Linked DNA regions of Flexivirga oryzae. The protein of the gene in region 1 interacts with the protein of each later gene in a pairwise test. Links are inferred from orthologs where the notes say so. Each region holds a gene or a part of one and is shown in the gene's direction. Other genes may lie near its edges.

Evidence for each region.
Region 2: the proteins of FHU39_RS18520 (region 1) and FHU39_RS13430 interact in binary tests that used the Escherichia coli proteins (3 or more experiments, as listed by UniProt). The link is inferred for Flexivirga oryzae from one-to-one orthologs.

Annotation. Positions count from the first base shown.
Region 1 is NZ_JACHVQ010000003.1:331,679-342,649, reverse strand. Bases 463-3,381 are described here. They hold FHU39_RS18520 (N-6 DNA methylase), read left to right. Parts: upstream 463-1,146; coding sequence 1,147-2,616; downstream 2,617-3,381. Other genes in these bases: FHU39_RS25080 (restriction endonuclease subunit S), read left to right, coding at 2,613-3,381; FHU39_RS18525 (gamma carbonic anhydrase family protein), read right to left, coding at 463-854. Also shown: FHU39_RS18530 (hypothetical protein), read left to right, coding at 1-248; more of FHU39_RS18525, read right to left, coding at 330-462; more of FHU39_RS25080, read left to right, coding at 3,382-3,761; FHU39_RS18510 (restriction endonuclease), read left to right, coding at 3,761-4,678; FHU39_RS18505 (PDDEXK nuclease domain-containing protein), read left to right, coding at 4,731-5,801; FHU39_RS18500 (DEAD/DEAH box helicase family protein), read left to right, coding at 6,096-9,464. UniProt on the Escherichia coli protein: The subtype gamma methyltransferase (M) subunit of a type I restriction enzyme. The M and S subunits together form a methyltransferase (MTase) that methylates A-2 on the top and A-3 on the bottom strand of the sequence 5'-AACN(6)GTGC-3'.
Region 2 is NZ_JACHVQ010000002.1:86,936-97,876, forward strand. The notes cover bases 93-2,981. They hold FHU39_RS13430 (uracil-DNA glycosylase), read left to right. Parts: upstream 93-1,142; coding sequence 1,143-1,820; downstream 1,821-2,981. Other genes in these bases: FHU39_RS13425 (aminotransferase class V-fold PLP-dependent enzyme), read right to left, coding at 93-1,065; FHU39_RS13435 (beta-eliminating lyase-related protein), read right to left, coding at 1,960-2,981. Outside these bases: more of FHU39_RS13425, read right to left, coding at 1-92; more of FHU39_RS13435, read right to left, coding at 2,982-3,036; FHU39_RS13440 (SDR family NAD(P)-dependent oxidoreductase), read right to left, coding at 3,033-3,731; FHU39_RS13445 (DUF6421 family protein), read right to left, coding at 3,961-6,135; FHU39_RS13450 (acyl-CoA dehydrogenase family protein), read left to right, coding at 6,256-7,431; FHU39_RS13455 (SDR family NAD(P)-dependent oxidoreductase), read left to right, coding at 7,428-8,192; FHU39_RS13460 (hypothetical protein), read right to left, coding at 8,189-9,280; mgrA (L-glyceraldehyde 3-phosphate reductase), read right to left, coding at 9,379-10,416. UniProt on the Escherichia coli protein: Excises uracil residues from the DNA which can arise as a result of misincorporation of dUMP residues by DNA polymerase or due to deamination of cytosine.

The DNA of each region.
Region 1 (10,971 bases):
CCAGCCCGCAGCGGTGGGTCAAGGGCGCAGCCAACCCGGTCAAGGTTGTTCCCACCGCTGACGACTCCTCTGATGCGGGCGAGGTGCGGCAGGTACGTCTCCAGGGGTGGACATTGCGGGTGTACCCGGACAACAGCGTCCGACTCAACGCCCCCGCTGCAGGTGGGCGGCTCATGGTGGATTCTGTCCTTCCGGGCCCCGGCGGCGGCAGTCTCGGCGCGCGCCTGGTGGCTGCTTCGGTTGACTGAGTCGGCGATGCCACTCCCCGCTCTAACCGCACGACGTCAGCTACCCTGGCAGACGGACGACGAATGACTCCGCGATTGACGCTACCGCTCGGCGACCGTCGCCGCGGAGTGCACCGCGATCAGGTCGACATACGCGGACGCATTGCCCAGGAAGCCGGCGCGCTGCTCCGCGCTCAGCTCACGACGGACCTTCCCGGGCACCCCGGCAACCAGCGAACCCTCGGGGATCTGCGCACCCTCGGGCACCACAGTCCCCGCCGCAATGAGCGAATGCGCGCCGATCACAGCACCATTCAGCACCCTGGCACCCATACCGACCAGCGTCGCGTCACCAATCGTGCAGCCGTGCAGGGTCGCATTGTGCCCGACCGAGACGTTCTCCCCGATCCGCAGCGGGAAGTCCGGGTCCGCGTGCAAGACACAGTTGTCCTGGATATTGGACCGCGCACCCAGCTCGATGACCTCCAGGTCAGCGCGCAGCACCGCGCCATACCAAATGCCCACCTCAGGACCCAGACGCACCGAGCCGATGACGGTTGCACTCGGCGCGATCCACGCCGCTTCGTCGATCGACGGGATCCGGCCGGGTAGTTCGATCACAGTCACCCTGTGACGCTACCCCTGCAGTCCGGATCACGCCGACGGATTCGGCAGTAGCATGGTCAGTGCGGGTCCGGCGACGTCGGACCGAAGAGCCGACAGCAAGGATGAGAGTCGGTCACCCTGGAAGGCGTTACGCCACAAGAGCGGTTTCCTATTTAACGCGTCGGGCCCGCCTCAAGCGTTCGTGGCATCTGGGGTGTTTGTGAGAGCCTGCTGGGCTGCGTTGGACAGGCCGACGCGCAGGAGGATCTGCCATGTCGGCACCAGTCCGAGCCGCGAATACTAAGGTGCCCGTGTGATCACTGGGGACCTGAAGAGCAAAGTCGACCGCATCTGGGACGCGTTCTGGTCCGGCGGCATCAGCAACCCGCTCGAGGTCATCGAGCAGATCACCTACCTGGTCTTCCTGCGCCGCCTCGACGAGCTGCAGACGATCGCGGAGAAGAAGGCGCGCATCACGGGCGGCCCGGTGGAGGACCCGAAGTTCCTGCCCGGCCAGTCGCGTCTGCGGTGGAGCAACTTCAAGAACCTCGAACCCCAGGTGATGTTCAAGACGGTCCGCGACGAGGTCTTCCCCTTCCTGCAGAGGTATGGCGAGCAGGTCGGCGGCGACCAGTCGACGTACTCCGAGCACATGAAGGATGCTCGCTTCACCATCCCGACACCGGCGCTGCTCTCCAAGGTCGTCGACCTGCTGGACGAGATCCCGATGGAGCGCCGGGACACCAACGGCGATCTGTACGAATACATGCTGTCCAAGATCGCGAGCGCCGGGCAGAACGGCCAGTTCCGCACGCCGCGGCACATCATCCAGCTGATGGTCGACATGACGGCGCCGCAGCCGCTCGACGAGATCTGCGACCCGGCGTGCGGCACGGCCGGGTTCCTGGTCGCGGCGAGCGAGTACATCCGCGAGCATCACCCGGAAGCCCTCACCGACGCCACGCAACGGAAACACTTCCACCACAACATGTTCCACGGCTACGACTTCGACAACGTCATGCTGCGCATCGGGTCGATGAACATGTTGCTGCACGGCATCGAGGCGCCCGACATCCGCTACCGCGACTCTCTGTCCGAGGGAGCCAGCGAGGACACCGAGAAGTACACGCTGATCCTCGCCAATCCCCCGTTCGCCGGCTCGCTGGACTACGAGTCGACTTCGAAGGACCTGCAGCGGGTGGTCAAGACGAAGAAGACCGAGCTGCTCTTCCTCGCCCTCTTCCTCAAGCTGCTCAAGCCCGGCGGCCGCGCAGCGGTCATCGTGCCGGACGGAGTGCTCTTCGGGTCGTCGAAGGCACACAAGGAGCTGCGGCGGACTCTGGTCGAGGACCAGAAGCTCGATGCTGTCGTGAAGCTGCCCTCCGGGGTCTTCAAGCCGTATGCCGGAGTCTCCACCGCCATCCTCTTCTTCACCAAGACCAACTCCGGCGGAACCGATGACGTCTGGTTCTACGACGTCCGTGCTGACGGGTATTCCCTTGATGACAAACGGAATCCGATCGAAGCCAACGACCTCCTCGACGTACTGACTCGCTGGCAGAATCGTCCTGCCGAGCACGACCGCACCCGCGCCGATCAGTCCTTCCTCGTCCCCAAGGCCGACATCGTCGCCCAGGGCTACGACCTGTCGATCAACCGTTACAAAGAGATCGAGTATGACGAGGTCGAGCACCGCGCCCCGCTCGACATCATCGCCGACATCGAGCAACTCGACGAGGAGATCGCCAAGGGCCTGGCGGAGCTGCGGGCGATGCTGTCGTGAGGACCGCAGCACTCGCGGAGCTCTGCCAGATCAATGTGGGAAGGACACCGGCCCGAGCCAATCCATTGTTCTGGGGCACTGGCCACCGGTGGCTGTCTATTGCGGACATGAATCAGGGTCTGGCGATCTCAAAGACAAAGGAGCAGATCACTGACGCCGGCGCACGGCTCGGCAAGGTTGTCCCGCCCGGCACCGTGCTCCTCTCGTTCAAGCTCAGCATCGGCAAGGTCGGGATTGCCGAAGTGCCGCTCTATACAAACGAAGCGATCGCGGCCCTCCCCATCAAGAACGACCGCGTCTTGGACGCGAGATATCTCATGCGATCACTTCAAGCCATGGACCTGGCTGGCGGCTCCAACCGAGCGGCGATGGGTGCAACCCTCAACAAGAAATCGCTCGCGGCAGTTCAGATTTCTCTTCCAAGCTTGCCAGAGCAGCGCCGCATCGCCGCGATCCTCGATCGCACCGACGCCCTCCGCACCAAGCGCCGCCAAGTCCTCGCCCACCTCGACTCCCTGACCCAGTCGATCTTCCACAACACGTTCGGGCATGCCAGCGAATGGCCAACACAGCGCCTGGACTCACTCGTTGCCGATGGCGACCGAATAAACTACGGCGTCGTCCAACCCGGTGACGATACGCCGGGTGGCGTACCCCTAATACGAGTTTCCGACCTTGCCGCAGGAACGGTTAACAGGGCCAATCTGAAGCGGATCGCACCCGGCATAGAGAACTCATACGCGCGCTCTCGACTCCGCGGCAACGAGATCCTCGTCAGCAGCGTAGGCAGCATCGGAGTGATCGGGCTCGCGGGACCGGATGACGTCGGCAGCAATATCGCACGGGCGATAACCCGGGTGCCGATCAGCGACTCGACGCTACGGACATACATTGCGTGCTACCTACGCACAGCCACGCCACAGCGCTACTTCGTCTCCGAACTACGCACCGTCGCTCAACCGACGCTAAATGTTGGGCAGCTGGCGGCGACCAGTGTCCCCGTTCCACCGCGAGACTTACAAGCACGGTTCGGGGATCGGCTTCGTGAGGTGCAAGCAGCTGCAGCACTCGTCGCTCACGCCTCCCAGAGGGACGACGAACTCTTCGCCTCCCTCCAGTCCCGCGCCTTCCGAGGAGAGCTGTGATGCCGGTACCCACCTGGGAGCAGTACATGCTGCCATCGCTGCAGTACCTATCCGACGGCGAAATTCACCGCACACGCGAAATCGTCGTCGCTGCTGGCGACATACTCGGCCTGACCGATGAGGAGCGACGCATCGTCATACCCTCGGGCCAGGAACATTGGGTCAACAGGGGCAACTGGGCGCTGTCCTACCTTGCCCGAGCCGGGGCGACGGAGCGTCCGTCGCGTGGTCGTCATCAGATCACCGACGTCGGTCGGAAGTTGCTGGCAGAGCACCCGGATGGCATCACGGAGCGAGATCTTCGTGCGCTGTCCGGCATCGCGAACGCTCCCAACACCTTCAAAGCATTCCCAACCGCCACGGAGACCACCGCCTCGACCGAGGGCGTGGTCGACACGGCCCTCGATCCGGAGGAGCAGATCGCCTCGGGCGTCGCGCGCATCCACGCCGACGTTGCGGACCAACTTCTCACCCGCATCCTGGCCCAGGAGCCCGTCTTCTTCGAGCAAGCCGTCCTCGACCTGCTGATGGCCATGGGCTACGGCGGCGCCGACGGATCCGCAACGCGCACACAACTTTCGGGTGATGGCGGCATCGACGGCATCATCGACCAGGACGCGCTTGGGTTGAGCCGCATCTACGTGCAGGCCAAGAGGTACGCGCCCGACAACCAGGTGGGGCGACCCGCCATACAAGGGTTCGCGGGTGCACTGGCCGGCAACCAAGCTCACCAAGGCGTCTTCATCACGACGAGCCGCTTCAGCCGCGAGGCGACCGCGTTCGCCGAGCAGGTGCCGACCCGCATCGTACTGATCGACGGCGACCGCCTCACCCGGCTGATGATCCGCTACGGCGTCGGCGTCCAGGTGAAGCAGACGATCCAGCTCGTGGAGATCGACGAGGACTTCTTCGAGTGACGGTGCGCCGACGGCGCGGAGGAATGTCGGTGCAGGGTGGCAACCTTGCAACATGGGTGAGGGGAAATCTAGTCAACGGCGGGGTCTGAGCCGCACGAACCGAGCCGAACCGGCCATGGCGCTCGATCTGGTCGAGCGTGTCTCCGCCCTGATCGACGAAGCGCGGGAGTCGATCGCGTCATACGCCAACGCGACGCTCACAATGACGTACTGGCAGGTCGGCACGATGATCGAGTCGGAGATCCTGGGCGGCGAGAGAGCAGATTACGGATCCGAGATTCTTTCGACACTGTCGAAAGAATTGACCGAACGCTTCGGCCGAGGTTTCGCGTTGCCCAACTTGAGCCGGATGCGCAAGTTCTCGCGCCAGTTCCCCGATCCGGCGATTGTTGCGACGCTGTCGAAACGATTGAGCTGGTCACACTTCGTAGTCCTCCTACCACTCAGATCAGACTCCGCTCGCAACTTCTATGCTGACCACGCCGCCGCTGACCGGCTCACAGTGAGGGAGCTCCAACGCGCGATTGGCCGCAAGGCATACGAGCGGCGCGAGATCGCCGACTCGCAGGTTGGGCCGGGGTCGATGGTTCCGGCCGACACGTTCAGCGACCCGTACCTCCTCGACTTCCTCGGGCTCCACAACGGTTACCTGGAAGCTGACCTCGAAGCGGCGATCTTGCGGGACTTGGAGGCGTTCCTGCTCGAGGTGGGGTCTGGCTTCACCTTCGTCGAGCGTCAGAAGCGCATGGTCATCGACGGCGATGACTTCCATCTTGACCTGCTGCTCTACCATCGGCGACTACAGCGGCTCGTGGCAGTTGAGCTGAAGTTGGGCAAGTTCGACGTACGCCACGAGGGCCAGATGAGGCTCTACCTGAAGTGGCTGGATCGCTACGAGCGTCAGAAGGGCGAGGAGGCACCCGTCGGGCTGATCCTGTGCACCGAAGCCAGCCGTGAGCAGGTCGAACTCCTGGAGATGCACAAGGACGGCATCGTTGTCGCCGAATACTGGACCGACCTGCCGCCGAAGCAGGAGCTCGAGGCCCGACTGCGGGTCATGCTCCGCAACGCACGGGAGCGGCTTGCGCGACGTCGGCTGCCCGGGTCGACAGACGGCGAATGATCTCCAGGGTTGACACCACCGACCAACAATGGTCGCCGCGATGTGCGCACCGATGAGTTCGACGTAGGTAGACACGTTGACGAGCGGCGCGTTGCTCGTCCGTCGTCGTCCACCGCGGGGAGCCCCTGGCCCCGGTATTTCGGCCATGCTCACGCGCCGGGCAAAGCGCGGAACGGACGCTCGACCAGACCCAGTCTGCTGAGCTCGACCTTCGTCAACTTCGTGCAACGCTGCGGCTTCCTCTCGCTCGACCCGGTAGGTTCGAGGACGTCAGCATCGGAAGGGGGCCGGATCATGAGCAATTTCGATTTCATCAAGACCAGCCTGCCGACCGTGCACGCCGACTGCGTGCGGGCGGAGTCCTACCTGTCGAGCGACCATGCCGCCGCGTGCTTCTACAGCCGCCGGGCCGTCGAGCAGCTTGTCGGGCACTTGTATGACGTGCTCGGCCTCCCTGTCCCTTACCGCGACGACCTCGCCGCGCGGATCAACGACTCGGGCTTCAAGGCGAAGGTCGGGGTCCGGATCACGCAGAAGCTCAACCTGATTCGCAAGGTCGGCAACACCGCGGCGCACGAGGGCAAGCCGATCGCGCCCGCAGTCGCGCTGCAGGTGCTGCGGGAGCTGTTCCATGTCGTCGTGTTTGCGGCATACAGCTATTCGACCGACCCGCAGGGTGTCCCGACCGGCAAACAGTTCGACCCGTCACTCGCAGCCAAGCTGGCGCCACTGTCGCGTGACGAGCTTGTCAAGCTCGCCGCGAAGTTCAAAGCACAGGATGAAGCCCACGCGAAGGCACTGGCCGAGCGCGACGACCTGGCGGCTGCGAAGGACGCCGAGATCGCCGAGCTCAAGCAACAGATCGCCGCGGCACAGGCGACCAACACCGCGCCGGATGACCACGACTACAGCGAGGCCGAGACCCGTCGGCTGATCATCGATGTGCTGCTGGCAGAGGCGGGTTGGCCACTGGATCAGGAGCGTGACCGGGAGTACCCGGTGACGGGCATGCCTAACGGCGGCGGAGACGGGTTCGTCGACTACGTGCTGTGGGGCGCGGACGGGCTGCCTCTCGCGGTCGTCGAGGCCAAGCGGACCACCAAGAGCCCACAAGTCGGGCAACAGCAGGCCACGTTGTATGCCGACTGCCTCGAGGCCGAATTCGGCCGCCGCCCAGTGATTTTCTACAGCAACGGCTACCAGCACTGGATCTGGGACGACGCCGCGTTCCCCGGCTCGGGGTACCCACCGCGGGAGATCCAGGGTTTCTACACCCGCGACGAGCTGGAGCTGATGATCCAGCGCCGGCAGACCCGGCTGCCGCTGGCCGGAGCACCGGTCGACGCGAGCATCGTCGAGCGCTACTACCAGACCCGCGCGATCAAGGCCATCGACGCAGCCTTCGACAAGCGGGAGCGGGAAGCGTTGCTGGTCATGGCAACCGGGGCCGGCAAGACCCGCACGGTGATCGCGCTCGTCGACCAGTTGATGAAGGCCGGCTGGGTCAAACGCGTGCTGTTCCTGGCCGACCGGACAGCGCTGGTGAAGCAGGCGGTCAACGCGTTCAAGACGCACCTGCCGAGCGTCACCACCGTCAACCTGGTCACCGAGCGGAATGCCGACGGCCGGGTCTACGCCTCGACATACCCGACGATCTTGAACCTCATCAACGAAATTGACGACGGCAGCCGCCGCTTCGGGCCCGGCTATTTCGACCTGATCATCATCGACGAGGCGCACCGGTCGGTGTATCAGAAGTACGGCGCGATCTTCGACTGGTTCGACGCCTACCTGGTCGGGCTGACCGCGACGCCGAAGGACGAGGTCGACCACAACACCTACCGGCTCTTCCACCTGGAGGACGGCGTCCCGACCGACGCCTACGGCCTGGACGAGGCGGTGGCCGACGGCTTCCTGGTGCCGCCGTTCGGGGTCTCGGTCGGCACCAAGTTCTTACGGCAGGGCATCCGGTATGACGACCTGACCGACGCGGAGAAGGACGAGTGGGACGCGCTCGACTGGGGTGAGGACGGCCCGCCGGCCGCGGTCGATCCCGAAGAGCTCAACCGGTTCCTCTTCAACGAGGACACCGTGGACAGGGTGATCTCCACGCTGATGACGGAGGGTTACAAGGTGGCCGGCGGCGACCGGCTCGGCAAGACGATCATTTTCGCCAAGAGCCAGGCGCATGCCGAGTTCATCGCGGAGCGCTTCAATGTCGCCTACCCGGAGTATGGCGGGCAGTTCGCCCGGGTCATCACCCACCAGATCACCTACGCACAGAGCCTGATCGACGACTTCTCGCAGGCCGACAAGGCGCCGCACATCGCGATCAGTGTGGACATGCTCGACACCGGCATCGACGTGCCCGAAGTCGTGAACCTGGTCTTCTTCAAGCTGGTGCGGTCCAAGTCGAAGTTCTGGCAGATGATCGGTCGCGGGACGCGGTTGTGCCCGGGCATTTTCGGGCCGGGCGAGGACAAGAAGGACTTCTTCGTCTTTGACTTCTGCGGCAACCTGGACTACTTCAGCCAGGACCTGCCTGGGTCGGAGGGTTCGCTCCAGAAGTCGCTCACCCAAAGGCTTTTCGAGTCGCGGCTCGGTTTGGTGGTGGCGCTGGATCACGCGTCTGCGTCGTCGGACCTGCGGCGGACGACGGCCGACTGGCTGCAGGAGTTCGTCGCGGGGATGAACCTGGACAACGTGCTGGTGCGGGCGCAGCGGCAGCAGGTGGAGAAGTGGTCGTCGCGGGCCCGGTGGGACGCGGTGTCGAACGACGATGCGGCTGAAATCCTGTCGCACCTGGCCGGATTGCCGTCGACCGTGCGGGACCCGGACGAGGAGGCGAAGCGCTTCGACCTGCTGGTGCTGCGCCGTCAGCTGGCGCAGCTGGAGGGCGATGCCGTTGCCGCAGAACGGATCCGGGAGACCGTGCAGGCGATCGCGGCGGCGCTGCTGCCGAAGAAGACGATCCCGTCGGTCGCGGCTCAGTTGGAGTTGCTCGACGAAGTCGCCGGGGACGAGTGGTGGGTCGACGTCACCTTGCCGATGCTCGAGGTGATGCGGCTGCGGTTGCGCGGACTGGTGCGGTTCGTCGAGAAGACCCGGCAGAACCCGGTCTACACCGACTTCGAGGACACGCTCGACGACGCATCGATCGTGGAGTTGCCGCAGGCGACGGGCGGGATGAACTGGGAGCGCTTCCGCGCGAAGGCCCAGGCGTATCTGAAGGCACACGAGGACCACGTCGCCCTGCAACGACTGCGGCGCAACAAGCAGCTGACGGCCGAGGACCTGGACTCGCTGGCGAAGATGCTGGTGGAGGCCGGCGGCGATCAACCGGTCGATCTGGAGTGGGTCACCGAACGGGCCGGCGAACTCGGCCCATTCATCCGCTCCCTCGTCGGCCTCGACCGCAGCGCCGCCAACGAGGCCTTCGCCGCGTTCCTGGACGACACGAGGTTTTCCGTGGACCAGATCCGCTTCGTGTCACTGATCGTGGACGAGCTCACCGCCAACGGGATCATGGAACCTGCGCGCCTTTACGAGTCGCCATACACCGACCACGGCACCGTCGACTTCATCTTCCCGAGTGATTACGAAGGCATCGTCGAGATCCTGCGGGACGTGAACGCGCACGCGTCGCCAGGTGGCGCAGCGTGACAGCCGACGACAGAGCGCGCCACGTGCTGCAAGCCGATTTTGTCTCCTCCGGCCCAGAGGAGACAAAGACCCCCAAATGCGTGTGTCAACTGCAGACAGACAGCTCGATGGGCAATCGTGAAACTCACGGGTCATAGGCGAACGAATCCTCAGCTATCCTGAGTTACTCGCTCGGATAAAGCCCTGCAATCCATGTTCCCTGTCAGGTCGCAGAACACGGATTCCTTGACGATCAACAATCGCGCACAAAAATGGATCTGTCGAAACGACCTTCGCGTTCATCACCGAGGGCACTTGAGGGCTTGGCTTCCCGTGCATGATTATATCTTCCCAAGTCCGAGGACTCTCCCGGCGCAAGGACGCAATACCCGTAGCGATAGCGCCGTGCATCGCGGCACGAGCCCGACCCGCATCCTTTTCCCCTACCTTGGACCAAATCTCTTCGCATGAGCACTCGAACTGGTGCGTTGCAGCCATAAAACGGCCCCAAGACGTTTCATTATCGACGAACTGTCCTTGGAGAAGCGGGTAGGCTACCTGCTCGGCCTCGAACTGCCTGAGCAAAATGGCGTCAACACCATCCCTATTCGACACCGTGTCGGCGTCCTGCCATAGGGCCCGACTTCGGTCCGCCAGCCGCTCGCTCCTGCTGTAAACCTCCCGCGGTGCCAACATCGCGAGTAGGTCGTTAATGACAGCGACATCGTCGTCAGACCAGTCATATGTTCTCATCGCGATCCTCCCGTGACCGTAGCGATAAGTCGGGGATCCAGCGGCTAGGACAAAGGCATACCTCGGACTGACCGGGACCAAAACCGTACCCGGACCGTACCCAGGAAGCCAGAGCATCCCTAGGTCGTTCGTGGTCCATTCTGTAGCCGCTCCCGCTCTAGCAATCGACCACCGAGAGCGGGTCATGACTCTGTCGATGAGGCTGCCAGTGAGACCGTACCGAAAGATCCGTGCATCGTCCGTGTCGTCCACCTTTAGGTCGAACGTCTCGTGCAGAGTCAATTTTGGATGGCGTGCGAGTAGGTGTCCAACGTATGGACTTGCTGTCAGAACGAACCAAGCGGTCGGAGCCCACCCACAATTCGACGTGGCCGCGACGCCCGCCAGCAAGTCGTCAATTCTCCACTCGGCACTCTGCCATAAACCGTCCAAGTCGACCCCACCAACTCCAGGGTGACCATAGACGTGGTGCGCCCGCGGGTCGATGCCAGCCCGCTCCGCGCGCAGCCTGAGCGTCAAGTCAACGCCTCGACGTGCCACGAACACGTGGCGCGATCGGCGAGGTCCGGATGTATCCGCCGAGAAGGTTCCGATTAGGGAGGCCGGAAAGTAGTGCTGGGCCCCACGGTCCGCTGTCACATCACTATTCTATGCGCTCGATCCCGGGACGCACATTGATATACGTATTAGGTGGCGGCGACTCGGATTCGGTTCTTCTAAGGCCCAAGGGATGCCCCATTTGCCGTCCGCTTTCGTCAGGGTTTAATTTCTCGGA
Region 2 (10,941 bases), on another replicon or contig:
GTCGGTGCCGTTGGCCACCAAGGAGAACCAGAAGGGCAGGCCGCGCGCCCGGCGGGTCAGCCCGACCGAGTAGTCGGTCGGGTTCCAGTCGGGTGCCTCGTTCAGGACGTCGAGGTATGACGCGTGCTGCGTGTGCGCGGCACGTGCCAGCGCGGGCTCGCGGTAGAGCAGGGCGCAGCAGTCGAACGGCGCGAAGAGCCACTTGTGCGGGTCGACGATGAACGAGTCGCACTGCTCGACGCCCTTGTAGCGGTCGCGCACGCTGGGTGCTGCGAGACCGGCCCCGCCATACGCGCCGTCGACGTGGAACCAGATCCCGAACTCCCGGCACACCGCGGCCACCGACTCCAGGTCGTCGATGACGCCGAGGTTCGTGGTGCCGGCGGTCGCGACGACCGCGAAGAAGGTCTCCGGCCCCTCCCGCAGCAGTGCCGCCCGCAGCGCGTCGCCGGTGAGCCGCAGCCGATCGTCGACCGGCACGGCGACGAGTTCGGCATCCATGACCTCGCAGGCCGACGCGATGGACGAATGCGAACCCTCGGTGGCGGCGACGCGAAACGGCCTGGTGCCGTTACGTGTCCGCGCCGCGTTCGCGCGCGCGGTCACCCGCGCGGCCACCAGTGCCGAGAGGTTCCCGATGGTGCCGCCCTGCACGAATCCGCCGCCGGCGCCCTCCGGCAGGCCGGCGAGGTCGGCGATCCAGCGCAGCGCCTGGTTCTCGGCATACACCGCACCGGCGCCCTCGAGCCAGGAACCGGCGTAGATGGAGGACGCGCCGACCACGAGGTCGAACATCGCCGCCTCGCGGGTGGGTGCGCACGGGATGAACGACAAGTAGCGCGGGTGGTCGATGGACAGGCACGCCAGCGCGAGCTCGTCCTCGAAGAGTCGCAGCGCCGCTTGGCCGCCGATACCCTTCGGCGAGATCGCCCCGCCCGCAACGGCATCCAGCTCCTCGACGGTTCGGCTGAAGTCCAGCGGCACGGGGTCGAGCTTCAGACGATCTGCGGCGTACTTCAGGATGGCGTGGCCGAGCTGCTCGGTCTCCTCGGTGTAACGGTGCACCCGCCGAGTCTAGATACCCCCGCGAAGTTCTGCTCCTCCACTTCGCGGACTGCATCCGCTTCGTTAGGTTGAGCGGTATGGCGGTCCGTCCCCTCGCTGAACTCGTGCATCCCTCCTGGCTGCCGGTGCTCGAACCGGTCGCCGACAAAGTCACCGAGTGTGGGGAGTTCCTGCGCGCGGAAATCGCTGCGGGGCGCGGCTATCTGCCCAGCGGTGACAAGGTGCTGCGGGCGTTCGAGCGCCCGCTGGACGACGTGCGGGTGCTGATCGTCGGCCAGGACCCCTACCCGACGCCGGGGCACCCGATCGGGCTGTCCTTCGCCGTGGCGCCCGATGTCACTCCCCTTCCGGCGAGCCTGCGCAACATCTATCAGGAGCTCGTGAACGACATCGGCTGCCCGCCGCCGACCAACGGCGACCTGTCGCCTTGGGCGGACCGTGGCGTGCTGTTGCTCAACAGGGTGCTCACCGTGCGGCCCTCCGCGCCGAAGAGTCACCACGGCAAGGGCTGGGAGCACGTGACGGCGGCCGCCATCACCGGCCTGGTCGCCGGTGGTGGACCGCTGGCCGCGATCCTCTGGGGTAACGACGCCCGGGGACTGGTGCCGCACCTGGGGCAGGTCCCCTACCTCACCAGCGCGCACCCGTCGCCGCTGTCGGCATACCGCGGCTTCTTCGGCTCGCGCCCGTTCAGCAAGGTGAACCAGCTGCTGGCCGACCAGGGCGCCGACCCGATCGACTGGTCCCTCCCCTGACCACCCCCGAACCCCGCCGACAGGCCCACAAACGACCGACAGGCCCACAAATACCCCCGTTCAGAGGCGTTTCGCGACGGTATTACTGGGCCTCTGGGTCGTAGGTGGGCCTGTCGGTGAGAGGGGTATGGCGTCAGCGTCAGGCGGCCAGCTCGGCGCGGATGGCGGCGATGAACGCATCGACATCGGCCTCGGTGGTGTCGAAGGAGCACATCCAGCGCACCTGGCCGGCCGACTCGTCCCAGAAGTAGAAGCGGAACTTCTCCATCAACCGCTCGGACACCTCAGACGGCAGGATCGGGAAGACACCGTTGGCCTGCACCGGCAACGGGATCGTCAGGCCCGGCAGGTCGCGGACACCCTCGACGAGCCGCCTGGCCATCGCGTTGGCATGGCCGGCGTTGCGCAGGTACAGATCGTCGGTCAGCAGCGCGATCAACTGCGCGGAGATGAAGCGCATCTTCGAAGCCAGCTGCATGGACTGCTTGCGCAGGAACTTCATCTTCATCGCGGGCACTGCTGTGGTGTTCAGCACCAGCACCGCTTCGCCGCCGAGCAGGCCGTTCTTGGTGCCGCCGAACGAGACGATGTCCACGCCGGTGTCGGTGATCATCTCGCGGAACGAAACCCCAAGTGTGGCAGCGGCATTCGACAACCGCGAACCGTCCACGTGCAGCACCATGTCGTGTGCGTGGACGTGCTCGGCGATGGCCCGGATCTCCTCGACCGTGTATGCCGTGCCGAGTTCGGTGGTCTGGGTGATCGACACGACCCGCGGCTGCGCGTGGTGTTCGTCGCCCCGGCCGAGCGGCACGGTCGCGATGAGTTCCGGCGTCAGCTTGCCGTCCGGGGTCGCGACCGTGAGCAGCTTCAAACCGCCCATGCGCTCCGGCGCCGCACACTCATCGACGTGGATGTGCGCCGTGCTGGTGCAGATGACGGCGTCCCAGCGCTCGGTGACCGACTGCAACGACACGACGTTCGCGCCGGTGCCGTTGAACACCGGGAACGCCTGCACGCCGTCGCCGAAGTGTGCGGCGAAGACCTCTTGCAGGTGCTCGGTGTAGACGTCCTCGCCGTACGACACCTGATGGCCGCCGTTGGCGCGCACGATTGCCGCCAGCACCTCCGGGTGCACCCCGGAGTAGTTGTCGCTGGCGAAGCCACGGACCGACGGGTCGTGCAGGGGCGAGGGGAAGCTGGCCGAGTCACTCACCGGGTAATCGTCTCAATCAGGCCGTTGACCTCCGCGGCGGGCCGGTCGTAGAGACCGACCAGCCAGTCGGCGATCTTCGCCACGGGCGTGAACTTCTTGTAACCGTCGGGCTTCTCGTCCTGCATCTGCGGGGTGACGAGCGCCATGATGCGGCCGATCGTGGCGGCAGCATTGGACTCCTTGAACGAGTCGGCCACCGCGAGCAGCCACATCTCGGCGCCCGCCTTCGCCGTCAGGTATGCCGCATTGGTCGCGCGCGGACTCGCCAGCCCCGTCGAGGAGACGATCGCGATCCGGCCGTGCGGTGACTGCAGGAGCGGGTCGTGCAACGCCCTCGTCGTGTGCTGCAACGTGCGGATCAGGTTGACCTGCAGGAAGTCCCAGTCGGCCAGGTCGCTCTCGACGATGCCCTTGCCGCCGCGCCAGCCACCGACCAGGTGCATCAGCCCGTCGACGCGGCCGTGCTCGGCGAGCAAGCCCTGCGCCCACTCCTGCGTCGCCCGCTCGTCATTGAGGTCGACGACCGACGGGACGATGTGCTCCGGGTCGAGTGCCACCACAGCGGCCAGCCGGCCGGCGTCCCGGCCGGCCGCGACGACCGTGGCCCCGGCCGCGGCGAATGCCGCGGCCGTTGGCCGGCCCTGGTCTCCGGCGGCACCAGTGACGACGACAACCGATCCGCTCAAGTCACTCACGCGACAGTCCTCCTGCGCTGGTCGAGCGTTGTCCTGAGTAGTCCGCGAGGAACGAGCGGACGTAACGAAGGGTAGGCCGAGGCGCAAGCCGAGGCCGTATCGAGACCGATCATGCCGCCTGCGCTGGTCGAGTAGGCCGAGGCGCAAGCCGAGGCCGTATCGAGACCGATCATGCCGCGTGCGCTGGTCGAGTAGGCCGAGGCGCAAGCCGAGGCCGTATCGAGACCGATCATGCCGCGTCGGGAGTCGACGCGGTGATGCCCGAGGTCGACTCGATGACCGTCTTCATCTTCTTGCGCAGCGCCTCGTAGAAGACGTTGAGCGGGAACTCGTCGGGCTGGACGAGGTTGACCAGTTCCTTGATCGGGCCGTCCAGCGGCAACGCCTGTGCACCCTTGGCCCAGGTCGACGCGGGGCTGGGGGCGACGTACGCGCTGACGAACTCGTATGCCGCGATCCAGTGACCGACCTTCGAGCGATCGATGCCGCTGCGGTAGAGCTCTTCGACGCGCTCGCACAGCTCCACGACCACCTCGGGGACCCGGCGCCAGTCGAAGGACAGCCGGTTGTCGGTCCAGTTCAGGGCACCCGACTTGTGCAGGTAGGCGAACATCAGCTGACCGCCGAGTCCGTCGTAGTTACGCACCCGCTCGCCGGTGATCGGGAACCGGAAGAGCCGGTCGAAAAGGATTGCCAGCTGGACGGATCGGGCATACGGCTGGCCTTCGGCCTCCAGTTTGACCGCCTGCCGGAAGGTGTTGAGGTCGCAGCGCAGCTCCTCCAGCGCGTACATCCAGAACGGCATCCGCTGCTTGATCATGAACGGGTCGAACGGCAGGTCACCGTGACTGTGCGTGCGGTCGTGGATCATGTCCCACATCGCGAAGGTCGACTGCGCCAGCTCCTGCGAGGCGACCAGCCGCTCGGCGTCCGGCGGCAGTTGCAGGGACAGCAGCTCGGCGGCCGCCGAGACGACCCGACGGAAGCGAGCACCTTCACGATCGCAGAAGATCGCGCCCCAGCTGAACTTCGGAACCTCGCGCACCGCAACGGTCTCCGGGAACAGCACCGCGGAGTTGGTGTCGTAGCCGGGCGTGAAGTCGATGAAGTTGACCGCCAGGAACATCTTGTTGTCGTAGGTCTCCTCGACCTTCGCCAGCCAGTCGGGCCACTGCACCGACAGCAGCAGCGCCTCGAAGACCCGGTCGAGGTTGCCGTTCTGGGTGTACATCGGGAACACCACCAGGTGCTCGATGCCGTCCTCGCGACACAGGTCCGGGCGGAACTTCATCAGCGAGTCGAGGAAGTCGGGCTTGGCGAAACCGGACTCGACCCACTTGTCCAGGTCGACCGGCAACTCTGCCAGGTAGTCGGCATCGTGCGGGAATCGCGGTGCCAGTGCTGCGATCTGGGTCTTCATCTGCTCGACCAGCTCGGCCGCGCGTGCGTGATCCCCGACCGCGCGTGCGTGATCCCCGACTGCGCGCGCGTGATCTCCCTCCGCGCTCCCAGAGCTTGTCGAAGGGATCGAGCCGTCCTTGACCTGCATCAGCCGCAGTTCCTCGACGGCCTCCTTGAGCGCGCGCCACTCGGGGCTGCGCTCGACACCCGAACCGATCGAGGTGACGGTCGCGGCGGGCTTGCGGGCCGCGGCCGCCCAGGTCACCAGGTTGGTCCAGAAGCGTCGGTGGTCCAGCTCGTCGATCGAGTCGTCGCCGACCAGGTCGGAGTCGGCCAGCACGACCACGCGGCCGGCGCCGTACGGCAGTGCCACGGCGAGCGGCTCACGGGCGGGGTATGCCGTGCCACTCGTCCGGGCGAGCACCTGCGCGGCGGGTGCACCAGAGATGTCGATGATGCCGGCGCGGTAGAAGCACAGCTCGTCGACCCCGGCCAGCAACCCCTGGCCGAGACCGCCCTCGACCTCGGCGAGCACCCAGGTCGCGTTGTTGTGGAAGCGGCGGCCGCCTTCGAGCGATTCGTGGACGGTCGTGCTGGTCACGTGCAACCCGAACCGGGCGAGCAGCTCCTGCACGTTGTTGCCGTAGGTGTCCTGGTCGCACTCGGCGAGGACGACGAGGCCGCCGCCCTGCTCGACGAAGTCGACGATGGTGTCGATCTCCGACGTGGCGAGCACGGGCGGCAGGTCACCGGTGACCTTCTCCGCCTGGGCGTCGGACGGGTGGTCGATGACCAGCACGTCAGCACCGTCGAGAGCCGACGCGTCGAGCGTGCCGGATTCGTGACCGATGACGTCGAAGCCCTTGGCACGCAACGAGTCCGCGGCCTTCTCCAGCGAGGAGTCCGCCGGGTTGGCTGGGTTCATCGTCGCCGCGGTGTCGCGGCGCAGGGCCCAGGCACTGCTGTGGGCCTGTTCGACGACCACCTTCGGGAAGACGCTCATTTCAGTCACATCCTTCACGATTGATAGAAGATTTTCTTGTCTGATCTATCTTAGACCGGAAAACTTCCTGTTTCCAACCCGCTGTGTCGCGTCACTGTGACGCGGATTACGCTCCATTGCATGCCGGTCGAACGCATCCTTCCCACGGCCGACGCGGCGGACCTGATCGAGCTCACCCGCGAGATCGCCGCACGCGAACTGACCCCGCGAGTCGAGGAGGCAGAGCGCACGGGCACACCGCCGCGCGACGTCTTCCGCATCCTGGGGCGCGCCGGGCTGTTGTCACTCGCCTATCCCGAGGAGTACGGCGGGGGCGGTCAGCCCTACGAGGTCTATCTTCAGGTCGTCGAGGAACTCGCGATCGCCTGGATGAGCGTCGCCATCGGCGTCTCGGTGCACTCGCTGACGGCATACCCGATCGACCGCTTCGGCACCGATGCGCAACGCGCGGCGCTGCTCCCTGACATTCTGGGTGGCGAAACCCTCGGCGGTTACTGCCTGTCCGAGCGGGAGGCCGGATCCGACATCGCCGCGATGCGCACCCGCGCCACGCTCGCCGACGACGGCAGCGCCGCTCTCAGTGGCACCAAGAGCTGGATCTCGCACGCGTCACACGCCGACTACTACACGACGTTCGCGCGCACCGACGACTCCGGCGGCAAGGGCATCTCGTGCTTCGTCGTGCCGGCCGACGCGGCCGGCGTCAGCTTCGGCTCCCCCGAACGGAAGATGGGCCTGGCCGGGGACCCGGTCGCCGAGGTGCACTTCGACAACGTGGCGGTCGGCGCCGACCGGATGATCGGTGCCCGCGGTTCGGGTATGCCGATCGCACTGTCCGCGCTCGACTCGGGCCGACTCGGCATCGCGGCGGCGGCAACCGGGCTCGCGCAGTCGGCGCTCGACCTGGCCGCGTCATACGCCGCGGAGCGCCAGCAGTTCGGCAGACCCATCGCGCAGTTCGAGGGACTGGCGTTCCTGCTGGCCGACATGGAGGCAGCCGTCACGTCGGCACGTGCGACGTATCTGCTCGCCGCCCGGCTCAAGGACGCCGGCCGCCCCTTCTCCAAGCAGGCGGCGGTCGCCAAGCTGGTCGCCACCGACGCTGCGATGCGCGTGACGACCGACGCGGTGCAGGTGCTCGGCGGGGCCGGTTACACCGCCGACTTCCCCACCGAGCGGTTCATGCGCGAGGCCAAGGTGACCCAGATCTTCGAAGGCACCAACCAGATCCAGCGGCTGGTCATATCGCGGCACCTGCTGCAGAACCTCAGCAACCGAAAGGGCTCCACCCGATGAAGATCGACTCCACCACCGTCGCCCTCGTCACCGGCGCCGGCTCCGGCCTCGGCGAGGCCACCGCGCGCAAGCTGTCCGCCGAGGGAGCCTCGGCGGTGCTTCTCGACCTTCCGACCTCCAAGGGAGCAGAGGTTGCCGAGTCACTCGGCGACAGAGCGCAGTTCGTCGCGGCTGACGTGACCGATGAGGAGCAGGTCCAGGCCGCGGTCGACGCGGCCGCGAATCTCGGCACGTTGCGGATCGTCGCCAACTGTGCGGGTGTCGCGACACCTGGGCGGATCATCAGCAAGCGCGGCGTCCTGCCGCTCGAGGCGTTCAGCAAGGTCGTGCAGATCAACCTGATCGGCACGTTCAACGTGCTGCGGTTGGCCGCCGAAAAGATGGTCGGCAACGAGCCGGTCGACGGCGACCGCGGCGTCATCACGATGACGGCGTCGATCGCGGCGTATGACGGCCAGATCGGCCAGGCGGCATACGCCTCCTCGAAGGCGGGCATCGTCGGACTCACCCTGACGGCCGCTCGAGACCTGGCCGACAAGGGCATTCGCGTCGTGACGATCGCGCCGGGCACCTTCGAGACGCCGATGCTCGCGGGTCTGCCGAACGATGTGAAGTCGGCGTTGGAGGCGCAGGTCCCGCACCCGTCACGACTGGGCCGGCCGGAGGAATACGCCTCGCTGGTCGCGCACATCGTCGACAACCAGATGCTCAACGGTGAGGTCATCCGTCTCGACGGCGCACTCCGGATGCCTCCTCGCTAGCGCTCGGAGCCACCCGTCGCCCTGAACCTTCGATCGCGGCTCCTCCGTCGCCACGATCTGGATGCCTCCTCGCCAGCGCCGCCCGCGCCCGCTGCGCCGGCCGAGTAGGGCGAGCCCCCTGGGGCGAGCCCGTGATCGAGGCCCCCGATCCGCCGCCGGACCCGCCACAGCAACCACGCCACGCCGATCCCGGTGACGGTCACGTCGAGACGCCCCGCGAGCCCGACGCCGACGGCCAGCAGGCAGTACCAGCCGACGAACCCGGTCACGACCCGGAGCCCGTCCCTCCCGAAGACCGGGCCGCTGACCCTCCCCCGGATCAGCAGCACGCCTGCGGCAACCGGGGCGAGAACGGCCAGGAACGTCACCGGCCAGACGACGGACGTGTCGGACAGACCCATGAGCACCATGTTTGCCGCGGCCGCGACGAACGCGATCGGCGCGACCCACCGCCGTGCGGGAGCCGGTCGCGCGTCGGACTCCCAGAGGGATGGCCGGGCGGGCGACCGGACACCCAGCATCACCAACCCGATGACGAGTCCGCCTGCGCAGATCAACTGCGGGAGTGGCTGCACCGAGTACTGTCCCGACAGCAACAGTGGCACCACGAGGAAGACACCGACGGTGACCGCGACCCCGCGCGGGGTGAGATAGGCGCGCTCTCGATGCCCGGGAAACAGCAGCTCCACCAGGACGATCGTCGACACGATGCTCACTGCGACGTGGAAGACGGTGAGGTTGGTCGCGAGCAGCACATTGGTGTGCCACACCTCGCTGTAATGGCCCAGCCCACCGTCCGAGGACGGCCGCGCCGAGAGCCAGAACCGGTCCACCAACGCCTCTTCGAACACCGCATAGGCAGCACCGAGCAGGCACAGCCCCCGCAGACCGAGACCGCGCCGGAACGCGATCTCCCTGCAGAGCAAGGCACCGCATCCGTACAGCGCGATCAGCAACACGGCACCGGGCGGCCACAGGACCACGTCGAGGGGCGGCGTGGCACCTGTCAGGCAGTCACCCAGGACGGGCGCGAGCAGCAGGATGGCGACCACTGGCCGCCAATTGCCCTCTGTGCGTTGCTTACCCACGCAACCAGCAGATCAACTCGGTGGTATGGCGGGCATCGGCCGAAGGTATCGGCGAGCAATCCGGAAGTTGGAGTCGCGTCCGCGGAGCGCGACGGAGGTCAGCTGTTGGACGACTTCGCCCAGAGGTTGATGCCCGACTCGACGGCGTGCCGGTCGATCTTCTTGAGTTCGTCCTCGTCGAACTGAAGGTTGTCCAGGGCGCCGAGGTTGTTGTCGAGTTGTTCGACGCTGGACGCACCGACGAGCACCGACGTCACCCGCTTGTCGCGGAGGGCCCACGCGAGCGCCAGTTGGGCCAGGCTCTGCCCGCGCTTCTTGGCGATCCGGTTGAGCGACCGCAGGTGCTTCAGCGTGTCCTCGGTCAGCAGCTTCGGGTCCAGCGACTTGCCCTGCGTCGCTCGCGAACCCTCCGGCAGACCTTTGAGGTACTTGTCGGTCAGCATGCCCTGCGCCAAGGGCGAGAACGCAATGCAGCCAACGCCGTTCACCCCGAGGACATCGAGCAGGTCTTCCTCGACCCACCGGTTGATCATCGAGTACGACGGCTGGTGGATCAGCAGCGGCGTGCCCATCTCACGCAGGATCTTCACGGCCTCCCGGGTGCGCTCGCCGCTGTATGACGAGATCCCGACATACAACGCCTTTCCTTGGCGCACTGCGGTGTCCAACGCGCCAAGGGTCTCCGCCAGCGGCGTGGTCGGATCGAACCGGTGGCTGTAGAAGATGTCGACGTAGTCGACGCCCATCCGCTGTAATGACTGGTCGAGCGACGCGAGCAGGTACTTGCGCGATCCGCCGCCCTGCCCGTACGGGCCCGGCCACATGTCGTAGCCGGCCTTGGTCGACAGGATCAGCTCGTCCCGGTAGCGCTTGAAGTCCTGCGTGAAGATCGTGCCGAAGTTGCGCTCCGCGGAGCCGTACGGCGGGCCGTAATTGTTCGCCAGGTCGAAGTGGGTCACGCCACGGTCGAAGGCTCGGCGCAGGATAGCGCGCTGTCGGTCCAACGGCACGTCGTCACCGAAGTTGTGCCACAGGCCGAGGGAGATGGCCGGCAGGTCCAATCCGCTGGCACCGCAACGGCGGTAGGTCATCGAGTCGTAGCGCTTGCGGTGGGCTTGGTAGTCGTCGGCGTGCATAGTCACGCCATACATTCAATCGCACGGGCGGACGGATTCGTGGGACGGGCGCAACCCCCGGTAGCATGAGGCCGCTCGCGAGCCGCAAGCTCGCGAACACGCCGGTGTAGCTCAGTTGGTAGAGCGCTTCACTTGTAATGAAGATGTCGCGGGTTCGACTCCTGTCACCGGCTCCGCTGGTGTCAGCGCGCTTGCTGCGTTCCGTGGTTGCGAGACTCGTTGCGTGGCAGGGATTTTGCGAACTCGTCGTGCTGTGCGAGCCAACGGAGTTCGTGGTGCTGACAGACCCCGAAGGAAACGAATTCTGTGTCGAATCTGTTACCGGGACGGTTCCGCGCCAAGTGGCCGGTCACACGAGTTGGATGTCGCACTGGGGCCGGGTGCGTTAGCCAGACGGGCGTCGGCGGTCAGCAGGGCAGTCGCTTCAGTCAAGTCGGCGAGAGCGAACGTAAGTGCGGTGCGGCAAGTTCTTCCTCACCCAGCCGATCAGCATCGAGACGACCGGCGAGCAGCTCGGCGACGACA